3 regions of the Neobacillus camarae genome follow, and region 2 is predicted to be linked to each of the others. Evidence: a T-box and tRNA genes for the amino acid it is inferred to sense, from the RefSeq annotation. Region 2 holds a T-box; the other regions hold tRNA genes.
What was found. The T-box of region 2 lies ahead of thrS (threonine--tRNA ligase). A T-box ahead of a tRNA ligase gene usually reads a tRNA of that ligase, here a tRNA-Thr.
Positions count from the first base shown of each region.

Region 1: it has a tRNA-Thr gene. The T-box ahead of thrS (threonine--tRNA ligase) is inferred to sense a tRNA for this amino acid. The anticodon was not compared.
Region 3: it has a tRNA-Thr gene. The T-box ahead of thrS (threonine--tRNA ligase) is inferred to sense a tRNA for this amino acid. The anticodon was not compared.

Region 1 is NZ_JBUCKX010000004.1:60,543-70,094, forward strand. It holds rRNA gene ACY8D0_RS21570 (23S ribosomal RNA) at 1-447, shown strand, start outside; rRNA gene rrf (5S ribosomal RNA) at 531-647, shown strand; rRNA gene ACY8D0_RS21580 (16S ribosomal RNA) at 953-2,506, shown strand; rRNA gene ACY8D0_RS21585 (23S ribosomal RNA) at 2,673-5,598, shown strand; rRNA gene rrf (5S ribosomal RNA) at 5,683-5,799, shown strand; tRNA gene ACY8D0_RS21595 (tRNA-Glu) at 5,843-5,917, shown strand; tRNA gene ACY8D0_RS21600 (tRNA-Val) at 5,923-5,998, shown strand; tRNA gene ACY8D0_RS21605 (tRNA-Thr) at 6,005-6,080, shown strand; tRNA gene ACY8D0_RS21610 (tRNA-Lys) at 6,101-6,176, shown strand; tRNA gene ACY8D0_RS21615 (tRNA-Leu) at 6,210-6,294, shown strand; tRNA gene ACY8D0_RS21620 (tRNA-Gly) at 6,330-6,404, shown strand; tRNA gene ACY8D0_RS21625 (tRNA-Leu) at 6,410-6,498, shown strand; tRNA gene ACY8D0_RS21630 (tRNA-Arg) at 6,513-6,589, shown strand; tRNA gene ACY8D0_RS21635 (tRNA-Pro) at 6,596-6,672, shown strand; tRNA gene ACY8D0_RS21640 (tRNA-Ala) at 6,698-6,770, shown strand; tRNA gene ACY8D0_RS21645 (tRNA-Ile) at 6,799-6,864, shown strand; tRNA gene ACY8D0_RS21650 (tRNA-Ser) at 6,877-6,969, shown strand; tRNA gene ACY8D0_RS21655 (tRNA-Met) at 6,991-7,064, shown strand; tRNA gene ACY8D0_RS21660 (tRNA-Asp) at 7,067-7,143, shown strand; tRNA gene ACY8D0_RS21665 (tRNA-His) at 7,457-7,532, shown strand; tRNA gene ACY8D0_RS21670 (tRNA-Gln) at 7,549-7,623, shown strand; tRNA gene ACY8D0_RS21675 (tRNA-Cys) at 7,631-7,704, shown strand; tRNA gene ACY8D0_RS21680 (tRNA-Gly) at 7,710-7,783, shown strand; tRNA gene ACY8D0_RS21685 (tRNA-Ile) at 7,788-7,864, shown strand; tRNA gene ACY8D0_RS21690 (tRNA-Asn) at 7,882-7,956, shown strand; tRNA gene ACY8D0_RS21695 (tRNA-Ser) at 7,966-8,056, shown strand; tRNA gene ACY8D0_RS21700 (tRNA-Arg) at 8,068-8,137, shown strand; gene ACY8D0_RS21705 (hypothetical protein) at 8,885-9,478, shown strand.
Region 2 is NZ_JBUCKX010000003.1:1,154,766-1,164,317, reverse strand. It holds gene ACY8D0_RS21145 (replication initiation and membrane attachment family protein) at 1-871, shown strand, start outside; gene dnaI (primosomal protein DnaI) at 883-1,812, shown strand; gene ACY8D0_RS21135 (putative sporulation protein YtxC) at 1,952-2,878, shown strand; T-box leader at 2,979-3,222, shown strand; gene thrS (threonine--tRNA ligase) at 3,265-5,199, shown strand; ribosomal protein L20 leader region at 5,369-5,503, shown strand; gene infC (translation initiation factor IF-3) at 5,637-6,140, shown strand; gene rpmI (50S ribosomal protein L35) at 6,157-6,357, shown strand; gene rplT (50S ribosomal protein L20) at 6,388-6,747, shown strand; gene ACY8D0_RS21110 (DUF1294 domain-containing protein) at 6,808-7,077, shown strand; gene ACY8D0_RS21105 (dUTP diphosphatase) at 7,096-7,587, shown strand; gene ACY8D0_RS21100 (M42 family metallopeptidase) at 7,668-8,753, shown strand.
Region 3 is NZ_JBUCKX010000002.1:1,455,592-1,465,143, reverse strand. It holds gene glgB (1,4-alpha-glucan branching protein GlgB) at 1-1,623, opposite strand, end outside; tRNA gene ACY8D0_RS14700 (tRNA-Glu) at 2,212-2,283, opposite strand; tRNA gene ACY8D0_RS14695 (tRNA-Ser) at 2,289-2,376, opposite strand; tRNA gene ACY8D0_RS14690 (tRNA-Asn) at 2,380-2,454, opposite strand; tRNA gene ACY8D0_RS14685 (tRNA-Ile) at 2,466-2,542, opposite strand; tRNA gene ACY8D0_RS14680 (tRNA-Gly) at 2,549-2,622, opposite strand; tRNA gene ACY8D0_RS14675 (tRNA-His) at 2,644-2,716, opposite strand; tRNA gene ACY8D0_RS14670 (tRNA-Phe) at 2,747-2,819, opposite strand; tRNA gene ACY8D0_RS14665 (tRNA-Asp) at 2,825-2,901, opposite strand; tRNA gene ACY8D0_RS14660 (tRNA-Met) at 2,905-2,978, opposite strand; tRNA gene ACY8D0_RS14655 (tRNA-Ser) at 3,021-3,113, opposite strand; tRNA gene ACY8D0_RS14650 (tRNA-Ile) at 3,132-3,208, opposite strand; tRNA gene ACY8D0_RS14645 (tRNA-Met) at 3,218-3,294, opposite strand; tRNA gene ACY8D0_RS14640 (tRNA-Ala) at 3,314-3,389, opposite strand; tRNA gene ACY8D0_RS14635 (tRNA-Pro) at 3,402-3,478, opposite strand; tRNA gene ACY8D0_RS14630 (tRNA-Arg) at 3,482-3,558, opposite strand; tRNA gene ACY8D0_RS14625 (tRNA-Leu) at 3,568-3,656, opposite strand; tRNA gene ACY8D0_RS14620 (tRNA-Gly) at 3,662-3,736, opposite strand; tRNA gene ACY8D0_RS14615 (tRNA-Leu) at 3,751-3,835, opposite strand; tRNA gene ACY8D0_RS14610 (tRNA-Lys) at 3,850-3,925, opposite strand; tRNA gene ACY8D0_RS14605 (tRNA-Thr) at 3,933-4,008, opposite strand; tRNA gene ACY8D0_RS14600 (tRNA-Val) at 4,015-4,090, opposite strand; rRNA gene rrf (5S ribosomal RNA) at 4,100-4,216, opposite strand; rRNA gene ACY8D0_RS14590 (23S ribosomal RNA) at 4,352-7,289, opposite strand; rRNA gene ACY8D0_RS14585 (16S ribosomal RNA) at 7,501-9,051, opposite strand; gene ACY8D0_RS14580 (MgtC/SapB family protein) at 9,491-9,552, shown strand, end outside.

The sequences.
Region 1 (9,552 bases), on a different contig from region 2:
GGCTTATCTCCCCCAAGAGTCCACATCGACGGGGAGGTTTGGCACCTCGATGTCGGCTCATCGCATCCTGGGGCTGTAGTCGGTCCCAAGGGTTGGGCTGTTCGCCCATTAAAGCGGTACGCGAGCTGGGTTCAGAACGTCGTGAGACAGTTCGGTCCCTATCCGTCGTGGGCGCAGGAAATTTGAGAGGAGCTGTCCTTAGTACGAGAGGACCGGGATGGACGCACCGCTGGTGTACCAGTTGTCTTGCCAAAGGCATCGCTGGGTAGCTATGTGCGGACGGGATAAGTGCTGAAAGCATCTAAGCATGAAGCCCCCCTCAAGATGAGATTTCCCATAGCGTCAAGCTAGTAAGATCCCTGAAAGATGATCAGGTTGATAGGTCAGGGGTGGAAGCACGGTGACGTGTGGAGCTGACTGATACTAATCGATCGAGGACTTAACCAAGTCATATTTGAAAATGCGAACTCGTTTTACAAAAGTTTCTTCTGATTACCCAGTTTTGAGAGAATGAACTCTCAATGAAATAGTCTGGCGGCGATAGCGAGAAGGTCACACCCGTTCCCATCCCGAACACGGAAGTTAAGCTTCTCAGCGCCGATGGTAGTTGGGACGCAAGTCCCTGTGAGAGTAGGACGCTGCCAGGCGAGAGACAGGAATTTTCGTTTCTGTCTTTTACTTCGCTTTTTAGCGACAGGTAAAACTATCACTTGCCTATTGTAAGTAAAAACGTTACGATAGGAAAGTCACTCTTGTGAAAGAGTGTAATTAGACAAACATGTAATAAAAAAGTGTTGACTTCAGATTGCGACTTGTGATAATATATTAAATGTCGCTTCTAAAGGAAGCTGAAATTGCTCTTTGAAAACTAAACAAACAAATATGTCAACAATAAACATTCGTTTCTTTCGAAACGAAGCCAACGTTTTAACTTTTATGAGCTATATCAACTTTCTTGGAGAGTTTGATCCTGGCTCAGGACGAACGCTGGCGGCGTGCCTAATACATGCAAGTCGAGCGAATCGATAGGAGCTTGCTCCTGTTGATTAGCGGCGGACGGGTGAGTAACACGTGGGCAACCTGCCTGTAAGACTGGGATAACATCGGGAAACCGATGCTAATACCGGATAATTCTTTCCCTCACATGAGGGAAAGCTGAAAGTCGGTTTCGGCTGATACTTACAGATGGGCCCGCGGCGCATTAGCTAGTTGGTGAGGTAACGGCTCACCAAGGCGACGATGCGTAGCCGACCTGAGAGGGTGATCGGCCACACTGGGACTGAGACACGGCCCAGACTCCTACGGGAGGCAGCAGTAGGGAATCTTCCACAATGGACGAAAGTCTGATGGAGCAACGCCGCGTGAGCGATGAAGGCCTTCGGGTCGTAAAGCTCTGTTGTTAGGGAAGAACAAGTATCGGAGTAACTGCCGGTACCTTGACGGTACCTAACCAGAAAGCCACGGCTAACTACGTGCCAGCAGCCGCGCAGGTAATACGTAGGTGGCAAGCGTTGTCCGGAATATTGGGCGTAAGCGCGCGCAGGCGGTCTTTTAAGTCTGATGTGAAAGCCCACGGCTCAACCGTGGAGGGTCATTGGAAACTGGGGGACTTGAGTGCAGAAGAGGAAAGCGGAATTCCACGTGTAGCGGTAAATGCGTAGAGATGTGGAGGAACACCAGTGGCGAAGGCGGCTTTCTGGTCTGTAACTGACGCTGAGGCGCGAAAGCGTGGGGAGCAAACAGGATTAGATACCCTGGTAGTCCACGCCGTAAACGATGAGTGCTAAGTGTTAGAGGGTTTCCGCCCTTTAGTGCTGCAGCTAACGCATTAAGCACTCCGCCTTGGGGAGTACGGCCGCAAGGCTGAAACTCAAAGGAATTGACGGGGGCCCGCACAAGCGGTGGAGCATGTGGTTTAATTCGAAGCAACGCGAAGAACCTTTACCAGGTCTTGACATCCTCTGACACTCCTAGAGATAGGAATTTTCCCTTCGGGGGACAGAGTGACAGGTGGTGCATGGTTGGTTGTCGTCAGCTCGTGTCGTGAGATGTTGGGTTAAGTCCCGCAACGAGCGCAACCCTGATTAGTTGCCAGCATTCAGTTGGGCACTCTAATCTGACTGCCGGTGACAAACTGAGGAAGGTGGGGATGACGTCAAATCATCATGCCCCTTAAGAGACCTGGGCTACACACGTGCTACAATGGATGGTACAAAGGGCAGCGAAGCCGCGAGGTGAAGCCAAGCCAATCCCATAAAACCATTCTCAGTTCGGATTGCAGGCTGCAACTCGCCTGCATGAAGCCGGAATCGCTAGTAATCGCGGATCAGCATGCCGCGGTGAATACGTTCCCGGGCCTTGTACACACCGCCTGTCACACCACGAGAGTTTGTAACACCCGAAGTCGGCAACCGTAAGGAGCCAGCCGCCTAAGGTGGGACAGATGATTGGGGTGAAGTCGTAACAAGGTAGCCGTATCGGAAGGTGCGGCTGGATCACCTCCTTCTAAGGAATATGCAGTCCTTACGGACTGATAAGACGTTGACCTATTTGTTTGTTTAGTTTTGAGAGAGCAATTTCAATCAAATCGTTCTTTGAAAACTGGATAATCGTAATATAGAAGAAACCAAGTAAAACCGAGTAATCGCCATTTTAGGTTTTAAACCATTTTAGGTTAAGTTAGAAAGGGCACACGGTGAATGCCTTGGCACTAGGAGCCGATGAAGGACGGTACTAACACCGATATGCTTCGGGGAGCTGTAAGTAAGCTTTGATCCGGAGATTTCCGAATGGGGAAACCCGTTGTCCGTAATGGGGCAGCATCTTTACCTGAATCCATAGGGTATTGAAGGCATACCCGGGGAACTGAAACATCTAAGTACCCGGAGGAAGAGAAAGCAAACGCGATTCCCTGAGTAGCGGCGAGCGAAACGGGAACAGCCCAAACCGAAAGGCTTGCCTTTCGGGGTTGTAGGACACTCAACATGGAGTTACAAAGGAACGGGGTAGATGCAGGTCTGGAAAGGCCAGCCATAGAAGGTAACAGCCCTGTAGTTGAAACTTCGTTCCCTCCTGAGTGGATCCTGAGTACGGCCGGACACGTGAAATCCGGTCGGAAGCAGGGAGGACCATCTCCCAAGGCTAAATACTCCCTAGTGACCGATAGTGAACCAGTACCGTGAGGGAAAGGTGAAAAGCACCCCGGAAGGGGAGTGAAAGAGATCCTGAAACCGTGTGCCTACAAGTAGTCAGAGCCCGTTTATGGGTGATGGCGTGCCTTTTGTAGAATGAACCGGCGAGTTACGATTGCATGCGAGGTTAAGCTGATGAGACGGAGCCGCAGCGAAAGCGAGTCTTAAGTAGGGCGAAATAGTATGCAGTCGTAGACCCGAAACCAGGTGATCTACCCATGTCCAGGGTGAAGTCCAGGTAACACTGGATGGAGGCCTGAACCGACGCACGTTGAAAAGTGCGCGGATGAGGTGTGGGTAGCGGAGAAATTCCAATCGAACTTGGAGATATTGGTCTTCCCGAAATAGCTTTAGGCTAGCCTCACGATAGTCAAGAGTCTTGAGGTAGAGCACTGTTTGGACTAGGGGCCCCATCGGGTTACCGAATTCAGACAAACTCCGAATGCCAAAGACTTATCCGTGGGAGTCAGACTGCGAGTGATAAGATCCGTAGTCAAAAGGGAAACAGCCCAGACCACCAGCTAAGGTCCCAAAGTATACGTTAAGTGGAAAAGGATGTGGAGTTGCTTAGACAACCAGGATGTTGGCTTAGAAGCAGCCACCATTTAAAGAGTGCAATAGCTCACTGGTCGAGTGACTCTGCGCCGAAAATGTACTGGGGCTAAACGTATCACCGAAGCTGTGGATTGACATCTTCGATGTCAGTGGTAGGAGAGCGTTCTATGGGGGCATTGAAGCTAGACCGTAAGGACTGGTGGAGCGCTAGAAGTGAGAATGCCGGTATGAGTAGCGAAAGATGAGTGAGAATCTCATCCACCGAATGCCTAAGGTTTCCTGAGGAAGGCTCGTCCGCTCAGGGTTAGTCGGGACCTAAGCCGAGGCCGAAAGGCGTAGGCGATGGACAACAGGTTGATATTCCTGTACCACCTCTTTATCGTTTGAGTGATGGGGGGACGCAGGAGGATAGGGTAAGCGCACTGCTGGTTATGTGCGTCTAAGCAGTTAGGCTGGTGAATAGGAAAATCCGTTCACCGTAAGGCTCAAGCTGTGACAGCGAGGGAAATAGAGTACCGGAGTTCCTGATTCCACACTGCCAAGAAAAGCCTCTAGCGAGATAAAAGGTGCCCGTACCGCAAACCGACAGGTAGGCGAGGAGAGAATCCTAAGGTGAGCGAGAGAACTCTCGTTAAGGAACTCGGCAAAATGACCCCGTAACTTCGAGAAGGGGTGCTTACTGGGGTGAATAGCCTCGGTAAGCCGCAGTGAATAGGCCCAGGCGACTGTTTAGCAAAAACACAGGTCTCTGCGAAGCCGCAAGGCGAAGTATAGGGGCTGACGCCTGCCCGGTGCTGGAAGGTTAAGAGGAGGGGTTAGCTGCAAAGCGAAGCTCTGAATCGAAGCCCCAGTAAACGGCGGCCGTAACTATAACGGTCCTAAGGTAGTGAAATTCCTTGTCGGGTAAGCTCCGACCCGCACGCAGGCGTAACGATCTGGGCACTGTCTCAACGAGAGACTCGGTGAAATTATAGTACCTGTGAAGATGCAGGTTACCCGCGACAGGACGGAAAGACCCCATGGAGCTTTACTGTAGCCTGATATTGAATTTTGCGGCCAGCTTGTACAGGATAGTAGGAGCCTGAGAAGCCGGAGCGCCAGCTTCGGTGGAGGCGTCGGTGGGATACTACCCTGGCTGTATTGAAATTCTAACCCGCATCCCTTATCGGGATGGGAGACAGTGTCAGGTGGGCAGTTTGACTGGGGCGGTCGCCTCCTAAAGAGTAACGGAGGCGCCCAAAGGTTCCCTCAGAATCGGTTGGAAATCATTCGCAGAGTGTAAAGGCACAAGGGTTTGACTGCGAGACCTACAAGTCGAGCAGGGACGAAAGTCGGGCTTAGTGATCCGGTGGTTCCGCATGGAAGGGCCATCGCTCAACGGATAAAAGCTACCCTGGGGATAACAGGCTTATCTCCCCCAAGAGTCCACATCGACGGGGAGGTTTGGCACCTCGATGTCGGCTCATCGCATCCTGGGGCTGTAGTCGGTCCCAAGGGGTTGGGCTGTTCGCCCATTAAAGCGGTACGCGAGCTGGGTTCAGAACGTCGTGAGACAGCTCGGTCCCTATCCGTCGTGGGCGCAGGAAATTTGAGAGGAGCTGTCCTAGTACGAGAGGACCGGGATGGACGCACCGCTGGTGTACCAGTTGTCTTGCCAAAGGCATCGCTGGGTAGCTATGTGCGGACGGGATAAGTGCTGAAAGCATCTAAGCATGAAGCCCCCCTCAAGATGAGATTTCCCATAGCGTCAAGCTAGTAAGATCCCTGAAAGATGATCAGGTTGATAGGTCAGGGGTGGAAGCACGGTGACGTGTGGAGCTGACTGATACTAATCGATCGAGGACTTAACCAAGTCATATTTGAAAATGCAAACTCGTTTTACCAAAGTTTCTTCTGATTACCCAGTTTTGAGAGAATGATCTCTCAAGCAAAATAGTCTGGCAGCAATGGCGAGAAGGTCACACCCGTTCCCATCCCGAACACGGAAGTTAAGCTTCTCAGCGCCGATGGTAGTTGGGACGCAAGTCCCTGTGAGAGTAGGACGTTGCCAGGCTAAGCCCCTTTTTGGGGCTATTATTTTGCAGAAATTATATTCAGGCCCCTTGGTCAAGCGGTTAAGACACCGCCCTTTCACGGCGGTAACACGGGTTCGAATCCCGTAGGGGTCACCATTTTTGGAGGATTAGCTCAGCTGGGAGAGCATCTGCCTTACAAGCAGAGGGTCGGCGGTTCGATCCCGTCATCCTCCACCATATTATGCCGGTTTAGCTCAATTGGTAGAGCAACTGACTTGTAATCAGTAGGTTGGGGGTTCAAGTCCTCTAGCCGGCACCATTTATTTTTTGCTTTTTATTGAGCCATTAGCTCAGTCGGTAGAGCATCTGACTTTTAATCAGAGGGTCGAAGGTTCGAGTCCTTCATGGCTCACCATATCTTTTTCACTAGCAAATAACGTTCAATATTGCGGGTGTGGCGGAATTGGCAGACGCACCAGACTTAGGATCTGGCGCCGCAAGGCGTGGGGGTTCGACTCCCTTCACCCGCACCAAAGTTTTTTGCAATAGCAAAATAATTTACTATAATGCGGAAGTAGTTCAGTGGTAGAACACCACCTTGCCAAGGTGGGGGTCGCGGGTTCGAATCCCGTCTTCCGCTCCATAGTTGCCGGGGTGGCGGAACTGGCAGACGCACAGGACTTAAAATCCTGCGGTAGGTGACTACCGTACCGGTTCGATTCCGGTCCTCGGCACCACTTAAGAAAATTGTGCGCCCGTAGCTCAATTGGATAGAGCGTTTGACTACGGATCAAAAGGTTATGGGTTCGACTCCTTTCGGGCGCGCCATTATAACGGGAAGTAGCTCAGCTTGGTAGAGCACTTGGTTTGGGACCAAGGGGTCGCAGGTTCGAATCCTGTCTTCCCGACCAGTCGAGAGTTAATATTAATAAACATGGGGTCTTAGCTCAGCTGGGAGAGCGCCTGCTTTGCACGCAGGAGGTCAGGGGTTCGATCCCCCTAGACTCCATTTATATTAATTAAGAAAATGGCGGTGCAGCTCAGCTGGTTAGAGCAGACGGCTCATAACCGTCCGGTCGTAGGTTCGAGTCCTACATCGTCCATTTTATTTACACGGAGGAATACCCAAGTCTGGCTGAAGGGATCGGTCTTGAAAACCGACAGGCGGGTCATACCGCGCGGGGGTTCGAATCCCTCTTCCTCCTCCATAAAAACACAATTATTATTATCGCGGGGTGGAGCAGTCCGGTAGCTCGTCGGGCTCATAACCCGAAGGTCGCAGGTTCAAATCCTGCCCCCGCAATTGGTCTGGTAGTTCAGTTGGTTAGAATGCCTGCCTGTCACGCAGGAGGTCGCGGGTTCGAGTCCCGTCCGGACCGCCATTTTATCCCAGTAGGTAAACCTGCTGTTGATATAGATATATTCTTTGTGTGGCTCAGTAGCTCAGTCGGTAGAGCAAAGGACTGAAAACGCCCCAGTCAGCGGGTTGATTTCCGTCTGAGCCTTTTTTTAAGTATGCTTTTAAAATGTGAGGGTGCGGCAAGTTACAAGAATGCGGACTGTAAACCGCTCCGGTTCGGCGGACCGAAATCCGCCCCCGCCATATTATTTTGGGTATAGTTTGTGTGAACGAAGGTCTCCAAAACCTTTGGTGTGGGTTCAATTCCTACTACCCCTGCCAGATAAAAGAATATGGCGGTTGTGGCGAAGTGGTTAACGCATCGGATTGTGGTTCCGACATTCGTGGGTTCGATTCCCATCAGCCGCCCCATTTTTTTATAAATTATTGGGCTATAGCCAAGCGGTAAGGCATCGCACTTTGACTGCGACATTCGTTGGTTCGAATCCAGCTAGCCCAGCCATTCTTAAGGCAGCATAGCCAAGTGGTAAGGCAGAGGTCTGCAAAACCTTTATCCCCGGTTCAAATCCGGGTGTTGCCTCCAAAAATGCGGGTGTAGTTTAGTGGTAAAACCTCAGCCTTCCAAGCTGATGTTGTGAGTTCGATTCTCATCACCCGCTCCAATATGGGCCTATAGCTCAGCTGGTTAGAGCGCACGCCTGATAAGCGTGAGGTCGATGGTTCGAGTCCATTTAGGCCCACCATAATAATTTATTTTTGTTCCGCAGTAGCTCAGTGGTAGAGCAATCGGCTGTTAACCGATCGGTCGTAGGTTCGAATCCTACCTGCGGAGCCATTTTTATATGGGGAAGTACTCAAGAGGCTGAAGAGGAGCCCCTGCTAAGGGTGTAGGTCGGGTAACCGGCGCGAGGGTTCAAATCCTTCCTCCTCCGCCATTGATATATGCGCCTATAGCTCAGCTGGATAGAGCATACGCCTTCTAAGCGTATGGCCAGAGGTTTGAATCCTATAAGGCATGTAAAAAAAGTTAAAAGTTATAATAACGCTTAAATTAGCGTTTTTTTTTATCGACAAAAAGGGAATCTGAATTTGGTTCCCCAAAAAAAGATTGTGAAGGATTATACCAAAACTAGTGGGTGAATTAGTTGAACAAGTATAGGTTATTTTGTCCACATTTGACCACTAAACATATATAAAGCTATTATTTCTAGGCTCTATTAGAAAGAAAAAAAGCCCTGTAAATCAGGCTTTTAGTAAATCTATTTATTTTAGGTTGCTTCATATTAGGTATAAAAATAAAAGAGCGTAAGAAATACGGTCTTAAAGACGCTCGTCGTGCACCTCAGTTCTCAAAAACGTTAATTATCAACATTTCGAAGGCTCTCAACCGTTCTGGTTGGGGGTCTTTTTTGTTGATGACAACTGCTTTGACCACATTTTTACCCCGTAAATATCTTTTGTATTGATCTTTTAATTTTTGCTTAATCCGCTACTTATATTTAAAATCCACAATAAGCTGTTGCTTACTGTAACCCCATTGATCAAGTTATCAAGCACAACCGGCGTTATACTCTAAGATTTCCCTCCTCAATCCTCCAAATAGTCATGTGAGTAACGTCAGCTAAAAGCCCCAACTTGGCAGCCAAAAGATTTTTCTCTTCATGCATAAAAATTTTACTTTAACCAGTGTATTATTATTGATAAATATTTGGTAACAGGACTAAAATTATACATATCATATAGAACATGGGGCTAATTAATAAATGGATTTATTAGAAGTATTGAGATTATACAAAAAGGAGACTGATAAAATAGCAGATCAAGAAAGTAAAATTCCAGGCCTTCCAATAGTGACGGGTTTTTGGACACGCTTGATTGTTTCATTCCTTTCTGGTGTTTTTGTTAGTGTCTTGATTGAAACTATTTTTCATATCGATTTCGAACAAAAATATGGGGGTTATGGTTTATTAGGCATGGTGACAATTCCAGCCGCAATAATTTATGCCTTTTGGACCCTAAAGGTTAGTAAAAGAAAAATGGAAATGCAAAAGAAAATACAAATTGAAGAGACAAAACTTGAAAAAATTAAACTTGAATGTCAAAACAACATGAAATCAATAGGAGTTGTTCCTGAATATTATCATTATCGTGAGGCAATTAACTCGTTTATTCATTACATAGAATCCATGCAAGCAAGCACTCTCCAAGAATGCATCAGGCTTTATAACGAAAATTTACGTCATTTAGAGTCTATGGCCGTAATGGAAGCTATAAATAATAATATAGACTACCTTGAAGATAGATTAAGCAGTATCGAAACTGATGTTAGTGATACAAATTACCGTCTAAGGCATTAAAACAAGTTTGAATCTTTTCAAATACAAGAGGTTGCATGGTTGCACTTAGCCCGCAACAATGAAGAATACAAAGG
Region 2 (9,552 bases):
TCTACAATATCTGCAGGATTTATCCGAAGAGTTGGACAGTGAAGAGTCAGAACGGTTTATCGGCCGGCACGACCAGAAGGGAATTACGCTTGAGGGGTATACTTTTGACTTTGACTTGCTGCTGGCCGGATTGCACGAATCTCTGGTGCCAAGGAAAGCCATTAACCAAAAGGTAAAAGAGGTTATTAGCAAACTGGCGTTTCTCTATCAAATTGATGCCATTCAGATGAAAAAATTCATTATGGACGCGCTTGATGAGCATGATGAGATTGATGTGGAGCAACTGCGAAAAGCAGCCCGAAATTGGTACCAATTTGAAAATTACGATCAGCTTCCAAGCCTGATTGAGCGAACCCAGCCGGAGGCCCATAAACAGCAGAGTGAGAAGCCCAAAACAAAGGACGAACAATTGGTTCTTTATTTTGAAACGGTATCGCCCTTAAAGGTTTTAAGGGATTTATCCGTCGGCGGCGAACCTTCAGCTTCTGAAATTAAAATTGTAGAAGAAGTGATGATTAACCAAAAGCTCTTACCGGGTGTTATTAACGTCCTCATTTGGTATGTCATGCTGATAAACGATATGAAATTTACGAAGGCGTATGTGGAGACCATTGCCAGCCAATGGGCCAGGAAACAATTAAGGACCGTTAAGGAAGCCATGGAATTTGCCAGAACGCAACACAAAAACAAAAATACGAAAACTTCCGGGAAATCTTCCAATAGAAAACCGACCCGGACTGAATTTCTCCCTGACTGGTTTAATGAAGAACAGCCAGCTAAAGTGGAAAATAAGCGGGGAGAGGAGAATGTCTCCGATTTGGAAGCTAAAAAACGGGAAATAGAAGAAATGCTAAAGGCATTTGATGATTAGGATGGTGAAGTATGGAAAGAATTAACCAAACATTAAAGCGGTTAGCCTCTAGCGACAATTTCCAAAAACGGTACGAAAAAATCCGCCAGGAAACTTTATCACATCCTGACATCAGGGCATTTATTCAAAAGAATCAAGAACAGATTTCGGAAGAAACAATTGAAAAAAGCTTAAACAAGCTCTATGAGTACATCAACCAGAGCAAGGAATGTGATAAATGTGAAAGCTTGGATGGCTGCATCAATATGATGAAGGGCTATCAGCCGGAGCTCGTTTTAACAAGAAACAGCATTGATGTAACCTATGAGCGTTGTCCGCGAAAAGTATTGGATGATGAACGGCGGAAAAACGAAAAACTGATTAAAAGCCTTCATGTTCCAAGGGATATTATTAGCGCCACGTTCGAAGACTTGGAACATGATGCCGAACGGATTGATGCGGTTCAAAAAGCGGCTCTGTTCCTAAACAATTACGACCAAGGCAAGCCAACAAAGGGCCTTTACTTTTACGGGAAGTTTGGGGTTGGAAAGTCTTATCTGCTTGGTGCGATTGCCAACAGGCTGGCGAAAAAACAAATCTCTTCTATGATTGTGTATGTACCTGAGCTGCTGCGTGAAATGAAAAGTGCGATTGCAGATTCAACGTTGAATGAAAAGATTGAAGCGTTAAAAAAAGAGCCGATTTTAATGCTGGATGACATTGGGGCCGAAGCAGTTTCGAGCTGGACGAGGGATGAGGTTTTAGGCCCAATTCTCCAGTATCGGATGCTGGAGAAACTGCCGACGTTTTTCACTTCAAACTTTGATTTTCAAGGTCTCGAGCATCATTTAGCCCATTCTCAACGGGGCGAAGAGGAAAAAGTCAAAGCCCGCCGGATTATGGAACGGATACGGGCACTAAGTGAACCGGTATTAGTGGCAGGTCCTAACCGGAGGACCTAATTGAATTCTTAATGTTTCTGAGGGCGGCCTATCTAAGGCTGTCCTCTTTTTTATGGAATCGACTATTCTGGCAACTTCTATTTTGGCCAAGTTCCCCATATATATTAAAAACAGATATTTGGTAAAAGGGGGGGTTTGGTTGGTAGAAATCATCTTCCAAAATAAAATAGATGCCATCAAATGCTATGACCACTTTTGTAAATGCTTTAAGCAAGTTCCGGACCTTATGGATAATCTTCTTTTAGAAGATCGATATAAAGTAAAAATTCAGGACCTTCCAGTTGCAGAGGACATTATGGAACTCGTGAAGACGGGGTTTTATCAATTTATCACCTTCGTAAAACGGGATGATTGGTTTCAGGAAATAATAAGCGAACAATTTTATTTTAAAGAAGCCGAAGAGCAGCAACAAATTATGGAAATCCTTTATTCTATCCTTGAGGGCCAGCGCGAGGACTTGTCTATGTTTATCAAGGATAAGAATGAAGATCCAAAAATTAAAGAGGCGATTGACCATATATTTAAGGACCAAGTGACGTTTTCTTTCGACTCATTTGTGAAGTTTCGCCTGCGTTCCTATCTTCAGCACCTGGAGAGATATGTGGAAATTTCGATTGATGAATATAAAATGGAACAGGAATATCAAATGTTTGTTCAGATGCTAAGGGATTTTTTAGCTGACCGTGAGCCCAAAGCGGATGTCCTTCATTTATTGCTCGATGAGGAAATTACGTTTTACAACCAGCAGCTGAAAGAAATAAAAAGGAGCGAATTGACAAAAATGATTGACCGAAAACTGCTGGTGAATCATCCAATTTATGTCGATTCGGCTACGATTGCTCCATTGCTGTCACTTGCCCCAACCTCAATTTTCCTTTATACAAGGGACAAAGAAGCCCCGCTGGTCCGGACAATCAAGAATATTTTTGAAGAGAGGGTGATTATTAAATCCTACCAATCCCTTCGCAGCTTGGGGGATATTGACCTGGACGCGGATGCTGCTGAAAATCATGGCTCCTACCGAAATAAAAACAAACAATATAGGCGTGATATCCTTGATTTTTAAATTTAAACTGATTATAATAACCTACATAGCAAGAAAAGAGGATGCACTTGGTCAGCGTAGTATGGCCAGGAGTTGGCCTATTTTCAAAGAATAATGATAGCAACAAGTTATGATAAGGACAACAGCGTTTTTTTACGGATTATAGAGAGGGAGGTCCAGGCTGCAAGCCTCCTATCACGGAAAAGATGTTTACCGCCTTTAAACTTCAGCAGTGAACTCTTCTGATGGAAGAAAGTAATTGTTGACGGTCTCAGCCGTTACCTGACCTAAAGTCATTTTTTATCCTGGTGATGGAAAATGAAAACTTGGGTGGAACCACGTGTTAATTCAAACTCGTCCCTTTCTTGAGGGACGGGTTTTTTATTTTTTTAAAGGAGGAGAAAGATATGGAAGACGTTGTAAAAATTACGTTTCCTGATGGAGCAGTGAAGGAGTTTCCTAAGGGAACAAAAACAGAAGATGTCGCCGCATCGATTAGCCCGGGCCTTAAGAAAAAGGCAATTGCCGGTAAATTAAACGGTAATCTAGTTGACCTTCGCCGTCCGCTATTTGAAGACGGTTCAATAGAGATTGTGACTCCGGAGTCTAAGGACGCACTAGAGGTATTGCGCCATAGTACGGCCCATTTGATGGCCCAGGCAGTTAAACGGCTTTACCCTAATACCAAGCTGGGGGTTGGTCCTGTCATTGAAGGCGGTTTTTATTATGACATGGATCTGGAGGAATCATTAGCTCCGGAAGACCTGCCAAAGATTGAAAAAGAAATGGCAAAAATTGTGAATGAAAATCTGGAGATTGTCCGTAAAGAGGTTAGCCGTGAGGAAGCCGTTGAGTTATACAAAGAAGTCGGCGATCCTTATAAGGTAGAACTGGTCGAGGCGATTCCAGCAGGAGAAACAGTCACCATTTATGAACAAGGTGAATTCTTTGACCTTTGCCGCGGTGTCCATGTCCCATCGACAGGCAAAATTAAAGAATTTAAATTATTAAGCATTGCCGGAGCTTACTGGCGCGGCGACAGCGATAATAAAATGCTTCAGCGCGTCTATGGAACGGCCTTTTTCAAAAAAGAGGATTTGGCTGAGCATCTCCGCATCCTCGAAGAAGCAAAAGAGCGTGACCACCGGAAACTGGGCAAAGAGTTAAACTTATTTACCAATAACCCAAAAATCGGCCAGGGGCTGCCGCTTTGGCTGCCTAAAGGCGCAACGATCCGCCGCATCGTGGAACGATATATTGTCGATAAAGAAATTAGCTTGGGCTATGACCATGTCTATACGCCTATCATGGCCAATGTCGAGCTTTATAAGACTTCCGGCCACTGGGATCACTACCATGAAGACATGTTCCCTGTGATGGATATGGATAACGAGCAATTGGTGCTTCGTCCGATGAACTGCCCGCATCACATGATGGTATACAAAAACGCTATTCACAGCTATCGTGAACTGCCAATCCGGATTGCTGAGCTAGGCACGATGCACCGCTATGAAATGTCCGGAGCCTTATCCGGCCTGCAGCGTGTCCGCGGCATGACGTTAAATGATGCCCATATCTTCGTCCGTCCGGATCAAATTAAGGAAGAATTCCAACGTGTTGTTAATTTGATTTTGGATGTATATAAAGATTTTGATATCAAGGATTATTCCTTCCGGTTATCCTACAGGGACCCGCAGGATACAGAAAAATACTTTGACGATGATGCCATGTGGGAAAAAGCACAAAGCATGTTAAAAGAAGCGATGGATGACCTTGGTCTTGACTATTTCGAAGCCGAAGGGGAAGCTGCCTTCTACGGACCTAAGCTGGATGTTCAAGTCAGAACAGCGCTTGGAAAAGACGAAACGCTGTCGACTGTCCAATTGGACTTCTTGCTGCCAGAACGCTTTGACTTAACTTATGTTGGAGAAGACGGCAAACAGCATCGTCCAGTTGTTGTCCACCGCGGCGTTGTATCCACAATGGAGCGGTTTGTTGCCTACCTGATTGAAGAGTATAAAGGCGCATTCCCAACTTGGCTGGCACCAGTGCAAGCTCAAGTGATTCCTGTATCTCCTGATGCGCATTATGACTATGCAAGGAAGGTTCAAGAGCAACTGAAAGCACAAGGTTTCCGTGTCGAATTGGATGGCCGTGATGAAAAAATCGGCTATAAAATCCGAGAAGCGCAGATGCAAAAAATTCCATATATGCTGGTGGTCGGTGACAAAGAGATGGCGGAAAATGCTGTCAACGTCCGTAAATACGGTGAGCAAAAATCCGAAACGATAGCCTTTGAAGAGTTTCTTGCCGCGCTTAAAGCAAAAGTTCAACACAATTAATGAGCAACTGAGGGTCGAAGCCGGCCCTCAGTTGTTTTTTGAATAAGGTATTGAATAATTTATCGTTTTTTGTTACAATAATTTTCGTTGTCATCAAAGAAAAGTTTATTTGACATCTTCTCTTTGCTTGTGTTATAGTTACAAAGGTATGAAAATTGAATACTAAGTTTTGGGAAAGAAGGAGCGCCCGCTTCTCACCTGATTTGACGCGTTTCGCAGTTGACAGGTATTACGTGGACTTAAATAGTTACTTAAACTATGTTTCGTAAAGTGTGGGTGTTATCATCCACACTTTTTTAATGGCTTCTCTGCTGGAACTTATGATTCTGTTATTTTTAAAAATGGTTCATGAATCAGGTTTTGCAGGGCGAATTCTTGTCCCTGGCAAAAGTATTCTTGATGTAAAACCTTGGAGGTGGCTAACTATTAGCAAAGACATGTTGTTAAATGAGGGCATTCGCGCTCGTGAAGTTCGCTTGATTGATCAAAACGGGGAACAATTAGGAATCAAACCCAAAAACGAAGCGCTGGAAATTGCCGGACGAGTGAATCTTGATTTAGTGCTGGTTGCACCAAATGCAAAACCTCCGGTAGCCCGGATAATGGATTATGGTAAGTTTAAGTTCGAGCAGCAAAAGAAGGATAAAGAAGCTCGCAAGAACCAAAAAATCATCACTACGAAAGAAGTTCGCCTAAGCCCAACCATTGATGAGCATGACTTTAATACAAAGCTGCGCAATGCCATTAAATTCTTGGAAAAGGGCGATAAGGTAAAAGCCTCAATCCGCTTCAAGGGCCGGGCGATTACCCATAAAGAAATCGGTCAAAAAGTATTAGACCGTTTTGCTAGTGAGTGCAAAGAAGTAGCAACTATTGAGTCTCATCCGAAAATGGATGGCCGCAGTATGTTCCTAGTCTTAGCACCGAAAATTGAAAAGTAATAAGGAGGATACCCCAATGCCAAAAATGAAAACACACCGCGGCGCTGCAAAGCGTTTCAAAAAAACTGGATCTGGTCAACTAAAGCGTGACCACGCTTATACAAGCCACTTGTTTGCTAACAAATCAACTAAAGCAAAGCGTAAGCTTCGCAAGTCTGGCCTTGTTTCAAAAGGCGATTTCAAACGCATTCGTCAATTGCTAACTAACGTTAAATAATATCGGAAAGATTTATAGGAGGGAAAATACATGCCACGTGTAAAAGGCGGTACTGTTACTCGCAAACGTCGTAAAAAAGTTCTTAAATTAGCTAAAGGTTATTATGGTTCAAAACATACATTATACAAAGTTGCTAACCAACAGGTTATGAAATCATTGCAATATGCTTTCCGTGACCGTCGTCAGGTTAAGCGCGATTTCCGCAAACTTTGGATTACTCGTATCAACGCAGCAGCTCGCATGAACGGTCTTTCTTACAGCCGTTTAATGCATGGCTTAAAGCTTGCTGGTATCGAAGTAAACCGCAAAATGCTTTCTGAATTGGCAATTAGTGATGCAGCAGCATTCACTCAATTAGCTGACACTGCTAAGCAACAATTAAGCAAATAATATACCAAGTGCCATTCTCGATTTTGAGGATGGCTCTTTTACTATAAAGGGGAAACTACAATGGATGGCAGGACATATTTGGTACTATTTTTTGCTGTAATGAACTTAATCGGTATAATCATAATGGGAGTAGACAAGCAGCGGGCGAAGCGGCACCAGTTTCGTATAAGTGAACGGACCCTCTGGTTGGTGGCCATTTTTGGCGGAGCGATTGGAGCAACGGCTGGAATGCGATATTTTCACCATAAAACCAAGCATGTTCAATTTAAATGGGGATTTCCAATTTTGGCACTTCTAGAATTGGCCATTTATTTAAAAATATTTTTCTAATAAGGGAGCGGATGAATAATGAATCTTACAAAACTTTTTGGCATGCAAAAAGCATTGGACCAACATATAGAAGAAAAGCATCAATTGCAGGAAAGTGATCTGTTTTCCCGAAAGGTTTTAGCACTATTAGTCGAGGTTGGCGAACTCGCCAATGAAACAAAATGCTTTAAATTCTGGAGCGTTAAGCCATCATCCCCGAAGAACGTGATTTTAGAGGAGTTTGTCGATGGGATCCATTTTATTTTGTCGCTTGGTATTGAATGCGGGTTTGACAAGAAGGATTTTGAAGTCAACGCTTTAGCGTCCTCGAAAGACGTGACAGAGCAATTCTTATCTCTATATGAAACGATTAATGACTTTCAGCAATCCAAGAGTTTCGATGACTATGTAACAGTAATCGGAACTTATTTGCAACTAGGTACATTATTAGAAATAAGTGAATCCGAAATGGAACAGGCATATTTTGCAAAAAATGAAGTAAATTATCAAAGACAAGCCAACAATTATTAACGATTTTAAATTTGTTGGATGTTTGAGGGTTTCGGTATAATAAAGCTTGTAGTTTGATTATTTAAAAAGGGGGCCCGTAAATGGCTAAACTGGATGAAACATTGAGCATGCTTAAAGAATTGACGGATGTGAAAGGCATTCCGGGCAATGAACGCGAAGTTCGCGAAGTCATGAAAAAATACATAACTCCCTATGCTGATGAAATCACAACCGATGGACTTGGCAGTTTAATCGCAAAAAAGGTGGGAAATGCTGACGGCCCTAAAATCATGGTGGCTGGCCACTTAGACGAAGTCGGATTTATGATCACCCAAATTGATGACAGAGGCTTCCTGCGTTTCCAAACCGTCGGCGGCTGGTGGGGGCAGGTCATGCTTGCCCAGCGCGTCACAATTGTAACAAGAAAAGGCGAAGTTACAGGAATTATTGGCTCTAAGCCTCCCCATGTTCTGTCAGCAGAAGCTCGGAAGAAGCCAATCGAGATTAAAGACATGTTCATTGATATTGGCGCATCCAGCCGCACAGAAGCAGAAGAGTGGGGCGTCCGCCCAGGGGATATGGTCGTGCCGTATTTTGAATTCACGGTTATGAACAATGAAAAAATGCTGCTGGCCAAAGCATGGGACAACCGCATCGGCTGCGCCATCGCGATTGATGTGTTAAGGCAGCTTCAGGGTGTTGACCATCCGAACGTGGTCTACGGAGTTGGTAACGTCCAAGAAGAAGTCGGCTTGCGCGGCGCCAAAACTTCCACGCATAAAATTGAGCCGGATATCGGCTTTGCCGTTGATGTCGGTATTGCCGGAGACACTCCTGGAATTACCGAAAAAGAAGCGATGAGTAAAATGGGCAAGGGCCCGCAAATCGTTGTCTATGATGCTTCGATGGTAGCTCATAAAGGCTTGCGTGATTTTGTCACGGATACGGCCGATGAACTGAACATTCCTTATCAGTTTGAATCGATTCCAGGCGGCGGAACGGATGCAGGCTCGATTCATTTGACCCATAATGGTGTACCGGCATTGGCGATAACCATCGCTACCCGTTATATCCACTCCCATGCCGGAATTCTGCACCGCGACGACTACGAAAACGCGGTCAAGCTGATTGTTGAAGTGATTAAACGATTAGACCGCGAGACGGTTGATAAGATTATTTATGAATAAAAAAATGATCCCCGGCAGACTGATGCCGGGGGTTTTTCTTTGAATTGGTAGATGAGAAGAATTGTTTTGTTTCCAAAAGATACTAAAAAAGTGTTGTAAGTGCAGAAATTTGGTAGTGAGAGCCCGAAAATAGGTAGTATGTGAGATGCAATTCCAATAAGTACCAGAAATGTGTTGTAAGTTCAGAAATTTAGGTAGTAAGAGCCCGAAAACAGGTCGTAAGTGAGGAAAAGTAGGTCGTAAAAGAGCCGGAAAGATTGCGATTCCAATAAGTCCCAAAAATGTGTTGTAAGTGCAGAAATTTAGGTAGTAAGAGCCCGAAAACAGGTCGTAAGTGAGGAAAAGTAGGTCGTAAAGAAGCCGGAGGGATTGCGATTCCAATAAGTCCCAAAAAAGTGTTGTAAGTGCAGAAATTTAGGTAGTAAAAGCCCGAAAACAGGTCGTAAGTGAGGAAAAGTAGGTCGTAAAAGAGCCGGAAAGATTGCGATTCCAATAAGTCCCAAAAAAGTGTTGTAAGTTCAGAAATTTAGGTAGTAAGAACCCGAAAACAGGTCGTAAGTGAGGAAAAGTAGGTCGTAAAGGAGCCGGAAAGATTGCGATTCCAATAAGTCCCAAAAAAGTGTTGTAAGTGCAGAAATTTAGGTAGTAAGAGCCCGAAAATAGGTTGTAAGTGAGCAAAAGTGGGTCGTAAAGGAGCCGGAAAGATTGCGATTCCAATAAGTCCCAAAAATGTGTTGTAAGTGCAGAAATTTAGGTAGTAAGAGCCCGAAAATAGGTCGTAAGAGAGCAATAATAGGTC
Region 3 (9,552 bases), on a different contig from region 2:
TTTCCCTTTACGAACAAATGAAAATATGGATTGTTCTTTGTTATCAACATCAATCCATTCAAAACCGTCCCATAAATAATCCAATTCATATAATGCCTTGGAGCGTTTATATAACTTAATTAAAACCTTCACATAATCATTCAATTTACGGTGCATGTCATAATCTAATAAGACCCAATCCAGTTGCTCTTTATCCTTCCATTCGGCAAACTGCCCCAGTTCAAACCCCATGAATAACAGTTTTTTTCCTGGATGCGAGAACATATAACCCAGCAGGAGCCGATATTGGGCGAATTTTTCCCAGTAATCCCCTGGCATCTTATCTAGCAGTGACTTCTTTCCGTGTACGACTTCATCATGTGAAAAGGGGAGCATAAAATTTTCTGAAAACGCATATAAAAGTGAAAAAGTAACCTTTGAATGGACAGAGTGGCGTGCATAGGGAGGTGTTTCCATATACACCAAAATATCGTTCATCCAGCCCATATTCCATTTATAATCAAATCCCAAGCCCCCATACTGGACAGGTCCAGTCACGTTAGGAAAGTCCGTTGAATCCTCACCAATCATTAAAACAGAAGGGGTGTGGTCATGGATCTCTTTGTTCAGCTTTTTTAAAAATTCTATCCCGAAAGGATTTTTCTCCTTTAATCCCTTACTGTTAGGCCAGTAGATGATATTGGCCACAGCATCCATCCTAAAACCGTCAACATGGAAATAATCCATCCAATAGATCGCGTTTGATATGAGAAAGCTTTGCACTTCTCCCTTTCCAAGGTCAAAGTTTGCTGTCCCCCATACCAAATTTTCTCTGTCGCCATGATGGGTATAGGAATAAAGGTGCGTACCATCGAATTGATAGAGCCCATGCGCATCCTTGCAGAAATGACCCGGTACCCAATCAAGGATGACCCCTACTTTATGTTTATGACATTCGTCCACAAAATATTGAAAGTCATCTGGGGTTCCGTACCTGGATGTTACGGAAAAATAGCCAGTTCCTTGATATCCCCATGAATCGTCAAGGGGATGCTCAACAATCGGCAATAATTCAATATGGGTAAATCCATGCTCGGTTACATAGGGAATTAGTTCTGCAGCAAGTTCCCGATAGGTCAGAAACTCCCCATCTTGTTTTTTCAACCAAGATCCGATGTGGACTTCATAAATGACAGCAGGCTCCGATAGATAATTTTTCCTGAGCTTGCGTTCCATCCAATCTTGGTCATTCCAATGAAATTCATCCAATGTATATACAATGGAGGCCGTATTGGGTCTTAATTCGGAGTAAAAGGCAAACGGGTCGGCCTTCAGGAGTATTTCGTTCGTTTGCGTGAGTATCTCATACTTATAAATACATCCTTCCAGGTCTTGATTAATGACAAGAACCCATACTCCTTCATCATTCACTTTTTTTAATTTATGCCCTTTACCATTCCAATGATTAAAATCGCCGACCAGCCTTACTTCAAGTGCGTTCGGGGCCCAAACACAAAAACGTGTCCGGGTTTGAGTGGAATCTTTAAAAACATGGGCACCAAAAAGGTGATGACTTTGAAATAAGTTTCCCTCATGAAATAAATGCAATTGATAGTCCGTTGGAAATAATGTATTTACTATCATGACTTTCCTCATTCCCATTGAAGATATGTTTTACAAGTTTCAATTATAAGTGGAAAGTTATTATAATACTCGAAATACTTTTTTATCTTTTCTGACAAGAGTCCGTAACAGAACTCATATTGCGACAAACTTTCAACTTTTTCGATAAGATATGATATTTTTCACAACTCAAAGCGACAAAAGACAACAAACTTTTTATGTAAGATGTACTTACGAAAAGCCAAATATTATGTCAGATATTTTTACAGTGATACTAATTTTGGGGGGAGATTGGAGATTATTATGTGGAAGGGCTTTCATAATTCGATATATTTTTGCTCTCTGCTAGTCCTGTGACACGATTGTTTAGAACTGCTCCTATTTACCCTGGCTGCTGACTTTTCACCTCCTCGGTAGTTTGGAGTCGTCCCAATTTACCATAGCTACTTTTTATTCCCATTCTGGTTCGTTTGGAGCCATTTCTATTTACCCTGGTTACTCTTATTTCACCTTATCGGTCGTTTGGAGACATATCTCCATTTCCACTGGCTGCTTTTGTTCTTAAACGACAAAAAAAGCTGATGACTAATTGTCATCAGCTTTTTTGTATGACCCCTACGGGATTCGAACCCGTGTTACCGCCGTGAAAGGGCGGTGTCTTAACCGCTTGACCAAGGGGCCAATAACAGAGAAGAAGGGATTCGAACCCTCGCGCCGCTTACGCGACCTACTCCCTTAGCAGGGGAGCCCCTTGAGCCACTTGGGTACTTCTCTATATGGCTCCGCAGGTAGGACTCGAACCTACGACCGATCGGTTAACAGCCGATAGCTCTACCACTGAGCTACTGCGGAATAATATAAAATGGTGGGCCTAAATGGACTTGAACCATCGACCTCACGCTTATCAGGCGTGCGCTCTAACCAGCTGAGCTATAGGCCCATAGATTGGAGCGGGTGATGGGAATCGAACCCACAACAACAGCTTGGAAGGCTGTGGTTTTACCACTAAACTACACCCGCAAATAGAGTAATTTAATAAAGGGCGATTGATGGGAATCGAACCCACGAATGCCAGAGCCACAATCTGGTGTGTTAACCACTTCACCACAACCGCCATACTATTTTTAAAAAATAATATTAAAGGTGGCTCAGGACGGAATCGAACCGCCGACACAAGGATTTTCAGTCCTTTGCTCTACCGACTGAGCTACTGAGCCATAAGTGGCGGTCTGGACGGGACTCGAACCCGCGACCTCCTGCGTGACAGGCAGGCATTCTAACCAACTGAACTACCAGACCGAATTGCGGGGGCAGGATTTGAACCTGCGACCTTCGGGTTATGAGCCCGACGAGCTACCGGACTGCTCCACCCCGCGATAATAAAATATTTAGTTTGTCCATGCTCTTAAAAAGTAACATGGAGGAGGAAGAGGGATTCGAACCCCCGCGCGGTTTAACCCGCCTGTCGGTTTTCAAGACCGATCCCTTCAGCCGAACTTGGGTATTCCTCCGTACTATAATAAGACTACTGGTGGACCTTGTAGGACTCGAACCTACGACCGGACGGTTATGAGCCGTCTGCTCTAACCAGCTGAGCTAAAGGTCCAATTAATATTGGTAGCGGCGGAGGGGATCGAACCCCCGACCTTACGGGTATGAACCGTACGCTCTAGCCAGCTGAGCTACACCGCCAAAATATTGTACATAATTATGGTGGAGCCTAGCGGGATCGAACCGCTGACCTCCTGCGTGCAAAGCAGGCGCTCTCCCAGCTGAGCTAAGGCCCCATCTTATATTAATGGTCGGGAAAACAGGATTCGAACCTGCGACCCCTTGGTCCCAAACCAAGTGCTCTACCAAGCTGAGCTATTTCCCGATATGGCGCGCCCGAAAGGAGTCGAACCCATAACCTTCTGATCCGTAGTCAGACGCTCTATCCAATTGAGCTACGGGCGCATTATTAAATGGTGCCGAGGACCGGAATCGAACCGGTACGGTAGTCACCTACCGCAGGATTTTAAGTCCTGTGCGTCTGCCAGTTCCGCCACCCCGGCACTAATGGAGCGGAAGACGGGATTCGAACCCGCGACCCCCACCTTGGCAAGGTGGTGTTCTACCACTGAACTACTTCCGCATATAACAATCAAATGGTGCGGGTGAAGGGAGTCGAACCCCCACGCCTTGCGGCGCCAGATCCTAAGTCTGGTGCGTCTGCCAATTCCGCCACACCCGCATATTTCATTTAAATGGTGAGCCATGAAGGACTCGAACCTTCGACCCTCTGATTAAAAGTCAGATGCTCTACCGACTGAGCTAATGGCTCAAAAAAGTGGTGCCGGCTAGAGGACTTGAACCCCCAACCTACTGATTACAAGTCAGTTGCTCTACCAATTGAGCTAAACCGGCATAATATGGTGGAGGATGACGGGATCGAACCGCCGACCCTCTGCTTGTAAGGCAGATGCTCTCCCAGCTGAGCTAATCCTCCATATTAAAAGCCTGGCAACGTCCTACTCTCACAGGGGCTTTCGCCCCAACTACCATCGGCGCTGAGAAGCTTAACTTCCGTGTTCGGTATGGGAACGGGTGTGACTTTCTCGCCATTGCTGCCAGACCATCTATTCGACACTAATTTATTATAATGTCTTTTTTATATTTTGCAAGAGGAAATTTTAATATTTCATCATTCCCTCAAAACTGGATAACCAAAGAAACCTTTGTAAAACGAGTTCGCATTTTTAAATATGACTTGGTTAAGTCCTCGATCGATTAGTATCAGTCAGCTCCACACGTCACCGTGCTTCCACCCCTGACCTATCAACCTGATCATCTTTCAGGGATCTTACTAGCTTGACGCTATGGGAAATCTCATCTTGAGGGGGGCTTCATGCTTAGATGCTTTCAGCACTTATCCCGTCCGCACATAGCTACCCAGCGATGCCTTTGGCAAGACAACTGGTACACCAGCGGTGCGTCCATCCCGGTCCTCTCGTACTAAGGACAGCTCCTCTCAAATTTCCTGCGCCCACGACGGATAGGGACCGAACTGTCTCACGACGTTCTGAACCCAGCTCGCGTACCGCTTTAATGGGCGAACAGCCCAACCCTTGGGACCGACTACAGCCCCAGGATGCGATGAGCCGACATCGAGGTGCCAAACCTCCCCGTCGATGTGGACTCTTGGGGGAGATAAGCCTGTTATCCCCAGGGTAGCTTTTATCCGTTGAGCGATGGCCCTTCCATGCGGAACCACCGGATCACTAAGCCCGACTTTCGTCCCTGCTCGACTTGTAGGTCTCGCAGTCAAGCTCCCTTGTGCCTTTACACTCTGCGAATGATTTCCAACCATTCTGAGGGAACCTTTGGGCGCCTCCGTTACTCTTTAGGAGGCGACCGCCCCAGTCAAACTGCCCACCTGACACTGTCTCCCATCCCGATAAGGGATGCGGGTTAGAATTTCAATACAGCCAGGGTAGTATCCCACCGACGCCTCCACCGAAGCTGGCGCTCCGGCTTCTCAGGCTCCTACCTATCCTGTACAAGCTGTACCAAAATTCAATATCAGGCTACAGTAAAGCTCCATGGGGTCTTTCCGTCCTGTCGCGGGTAACCTGCATCTTCACAGGTACTATAATTTCACCGAGTCTCTCGTTGAGACAGTGCCCAGATCGTTACGCCTTTCGTGCGGGTCGGAACTTACCCGACAAGGAATTTCGCTACCTTAGGACCGTTATAGTTACGGCCGCCGTTTACTGGGGCTTCGATTCAGAGCTTCGCTTTGCAGCTAACCCCTCCTCTTAACCTTCCAGCACCGGGCAGGCGTCAGCCCCTATACTTCGCCTTGCGGCTTCGCAGAGACCTGTGTTTTTGCTAAACAGTCGCCTGGGCCTATTCACTGCGGCTTACCGAGGCTATTCACCCCAGTAAGCACCCCTTCTCCCGAAGTTACGGGGTCATTTTGCCGAGTTCCTTAACGAGAGTTCTCTCGCTCACCTTAGGATTCTCTCCTCGCCTACCTGTGTCGGTTTGCGGTACGGGCACCTTTTATCTCGCTAGAGGCTTTTCTTGGCAGTGTGGAATCAGGAACTTCGGTACTCTATTTCCCTCGCTGTCACAGCTTGAGCCTTACGGTGAACGGATTTTCCTATTCACCAGCCTAACTGCTTAGACGCACATAACCAGCAGTGCGCTTACCCTATCCTCCTGCGTCCCCCCATCACTCAAACGATAAAGAGGTGGTACAGGAATATCAACCTGTTGTCCATCGCCTACGCCTTTCGGCCTCGGCTTAGGTCCCGACTAACCCTGAGCGGACGAGCCTTCCTCAGGAAACCTTAGGCATACGGTGGATGAGATTCTCACTCATCTTTCGCTACTCATACCGGCATTCTCACTTCTAAGCGCTCCACCAGTCCTTACGGTCTAGCTTCAACGCCCTTAGAACGCTCTCCTACCACTGACATCGAAGATGTCAATCCACAGCTTCGGTGATACGTTTAGCCCCGGTACATTTTCGGCGCAGAGTCACTCGACCAGTGAGCTATTACGCACTCTTTAAATGGTGGCTGCTTCTAAGCCAACATCCTGGTTGTCTAAGCAACTCCACATCCTTTTCCACTTAACGTATACTTTGGGACCTTAGCTGGTGGTCTGGGCTGTTTCCCTTTTGACTACGGATCTTATCACTCGCAGTCTGACTCCCACGGATAAGTCTTTGGCATTCGGAGTTTGTCTGAATTCGGTAACCCGATGGGGGCCCCTAGTCCAAACAGTGCTCTACCTCCAAGACTCTAACTTCGTGAGGCTAGCCCTAAAGCTATTTCGGAGAGAACCAGCTATCTCCAAGTTCGATTGGAATTTCTCCGCTACCCACACCTCATCCGCGCACTTTTCAACGTGCGTCGGTTCGGGCCTCCATCCAGTGTTACCTGGACTTCACCCTGGACATGGGTAGATCACCTGGTTTCGGGTCTACGACTGCATACTATTTCGCCCTACTTAAGACTCGCTTTCGCTGCGGCTCCGTCTCATCAACTTAACCTCGCATGCAATCGTAACTCGCCGGTTCATTCTACAAAAGGCACGCCATCACCCATAAACGGGCTCTGACTACTTGTAGGCACACGGTTTCAGGATCTCTTTCACTCCCCTTCCGGGGTGCTTTTCACCTTTCCCTCACGGTACTGGTTCACTATCGGTCACTAGGGAGTATTTAGCCTTGGGAGATGGTCCTCCCTGCTTCCGACCGGATTTCACGTGTCCGGCCGTACTCAGGATCCACTCAGGAGGGAACGAAGTTTCAACTACAGGGCTGTTACCTTCTATGGCTGGCCTTTCCAGACCGCTTCATCTACCCCGTTCCTTTGTAACTCCATGTTGAGTGTCCTACAACCCCGAAAGGCAAGCCTTTCGGTTTGGGCTGTTCCCGTTTCGCTCGCCGCTACTCAGGGAATCGCGTTTGCTTTCTCTTCCTCCGGGTACTTAGATGTTTCAGTTCCCCGGGTATGCCTTCAATACCCTATGTATTCAGGTAAAGATGCTGCCCCATTACGGGCAACGGGTTTCCCCATTCGGAAATCTCCGGATCAAAGCTTACTTACAGCTCCCCGAAGCATATCGGTGTTAGTACCGTCCTTCATCGGCTCCTAGTGCCAAGGCATTCACCGTGCGCCCTTTCTAACTTAACCTAAAATGGTTTAAAACCTAAAATGGCGATTACTCGGTTTTACTTGGTTTCTTCTATACGATTATCCAGTTTTCAAAGAACGAATTTTTGAGAGAATTGTTTCGAATTATACCTTACGGTATAATACTCACAAAAAAAGATTGCTCTCTCAAAACTAAACAAACAACAGAGGTCAACGTCTTATCAGTCCGTAAGGACTGCATATTCCTTAGAAAGGAGGTGATCCAGCCGCACCTTCCGATACGGCTACCTTGTTACGACTTCACCCCAATCATCTGTCCCACCTTAGGCGGCTGGCTCCTTACGGTTACCCCACCGACTTCGGGTGTTACAAACTCTCGTGGTGTGACGGGCGGTGTGTACAAGGCCCGGGAACGTATTCACCGCGGCATGCTGATCCGCGATTACTAGCGATTCCGGCTTCATGCAGGCGAGTTGCAGCCTGCAATCCGAACTGAGAATGGTTTTATGGGATTGGCTTCACCTCGCGGCTTCGCTGCCCTTTGTACCATCCATTGTAGCACGTGTGTAGCCCAGGTCATAAGGGGCATGATGATTTGACGTCATCCCCACCTTCCTCCGGTTTGTCACCGGCAGTCAGATTAGAGTGCCCAACTGAATGCTGGCAACTAATCTCAAGGGTTGCGCTCGTTGCGGGACTTAACCCAACATCTCACGACACGAGCTGACGACAACCATGCACCACCTGTCACTCTGTCCCCCGAAGGGGAAATTCCTATCTCTAGGAGTGTCAGAGGATGTCAAGACCTGGTAAGGTTCTTCGCGTTGCTTCGAATTAAACCACATGCTCCACCGCTTGTGCGGGCCCCCGTCAATTCCTTTGAGTTTCAGCCTTGCGGCCGTACTCCCCAGGCGGAGTGCTTAATGCGTTAGCTGCAGCACTAAAGGGCGGAAACCCTCTAACACTTAGCACTCATCGTTTACGGCGTGGACTACCAGGGTATCTAATCCTGTTTGCTCCCCACGCTTTCGCGCCTCAGCGTCAGTTACAGACCAGAAAGCCGCCTTCGCCACTGGTGTTCCTCCACATCTCTACGCATTTCACCGCTACACGTGGAATTCCGCTTTCCTCTTCTGCACTCAAGTCCCCCAGTTTCCAATGACCCTCCACGGTTGAGCCGTGGGCTTTCACATCAGACTTAAAGGACCGCCTGCGCGCGCTTTACGCCCAATAATTCCGGACAACGCTTGCCACCTACGTATTACCGCGGCTGCTGGCACGTAGTTAGCCGTGGCTTTCTGGTTAGGTACCGTCAAGGTACCGGCAGTTACTCCGATACTTGTTCTTCCCTAACAACAGAGCTTTACGACCCGAAGGCCTTCATCGCTCACGCGGCGTTGCTCCATCAGACTTTCGTCCATTGTGGAAGATTCCCTACTGCTGCCTCCCGTAGGAGTCTGGGCCGTGTCTCAGTCCCAGTGTGGCCGATCACCCTCTCAGGTCGGCTACGCATCGTCGCCTTGGTGAGCCGTTACCTCACCAACTAGCTAATGCGCCGCGGGCCCATCTGTAAGTGTCAGCTAAAAACCGACTTTCAGCCTTCCCTCATGTGAGGGAAGAAATTATCCGGTATTAGCATCGGTTTCCCGATGTTATCCCAGTCTTACAGGCAGGTTGCCCACGTGTTACTCACCCGTCCGCCGCTAATCAACAGGAGCAAGCTCCTATTGATTCGCTCGACTTGCATGTATTAGGCACGCCGCCAGCGTTCGTCCTGAGCCAGGATCAAACTCTCCAAGAAAGTTGATATAGCTCATAAAAGTTAAAACGTTGGCTTCATTTCGATAGAAACGAATGTTTATTGTTGACGTATTTGTTTGTTTAGTTTTCAAAGAGCAATAATTTATCGCTTGTCCAACCAATACTTTTCAAAAGCGACCTCATTAATATATCATGTGCTCTATTAGAATGTCAATAACATTTTTAAATGTTTTTTTGACTCTCCGAAGAGGACAAGAAATAATATACCATGATTAAAATGTGTTTGCAATATAATTTTAAAAGTTTTTTTAATATATTGCTCTGGCGTCCATTATACCATGATAAAAATCATAATATAGGTACTGTTTGTATATGAATAAGATATTATTATAAAAATTGGTAAAATTGTCTCTTACCCAACAAATCAGTTTATGAAAGAATTTATATTTAACAATTACTAAGATGGGCGTGAATTACACATGACCGGTATGGAAGAGAATATTTTTATTAAACTTGGTATTTCCGCTATATTTGGACTTAT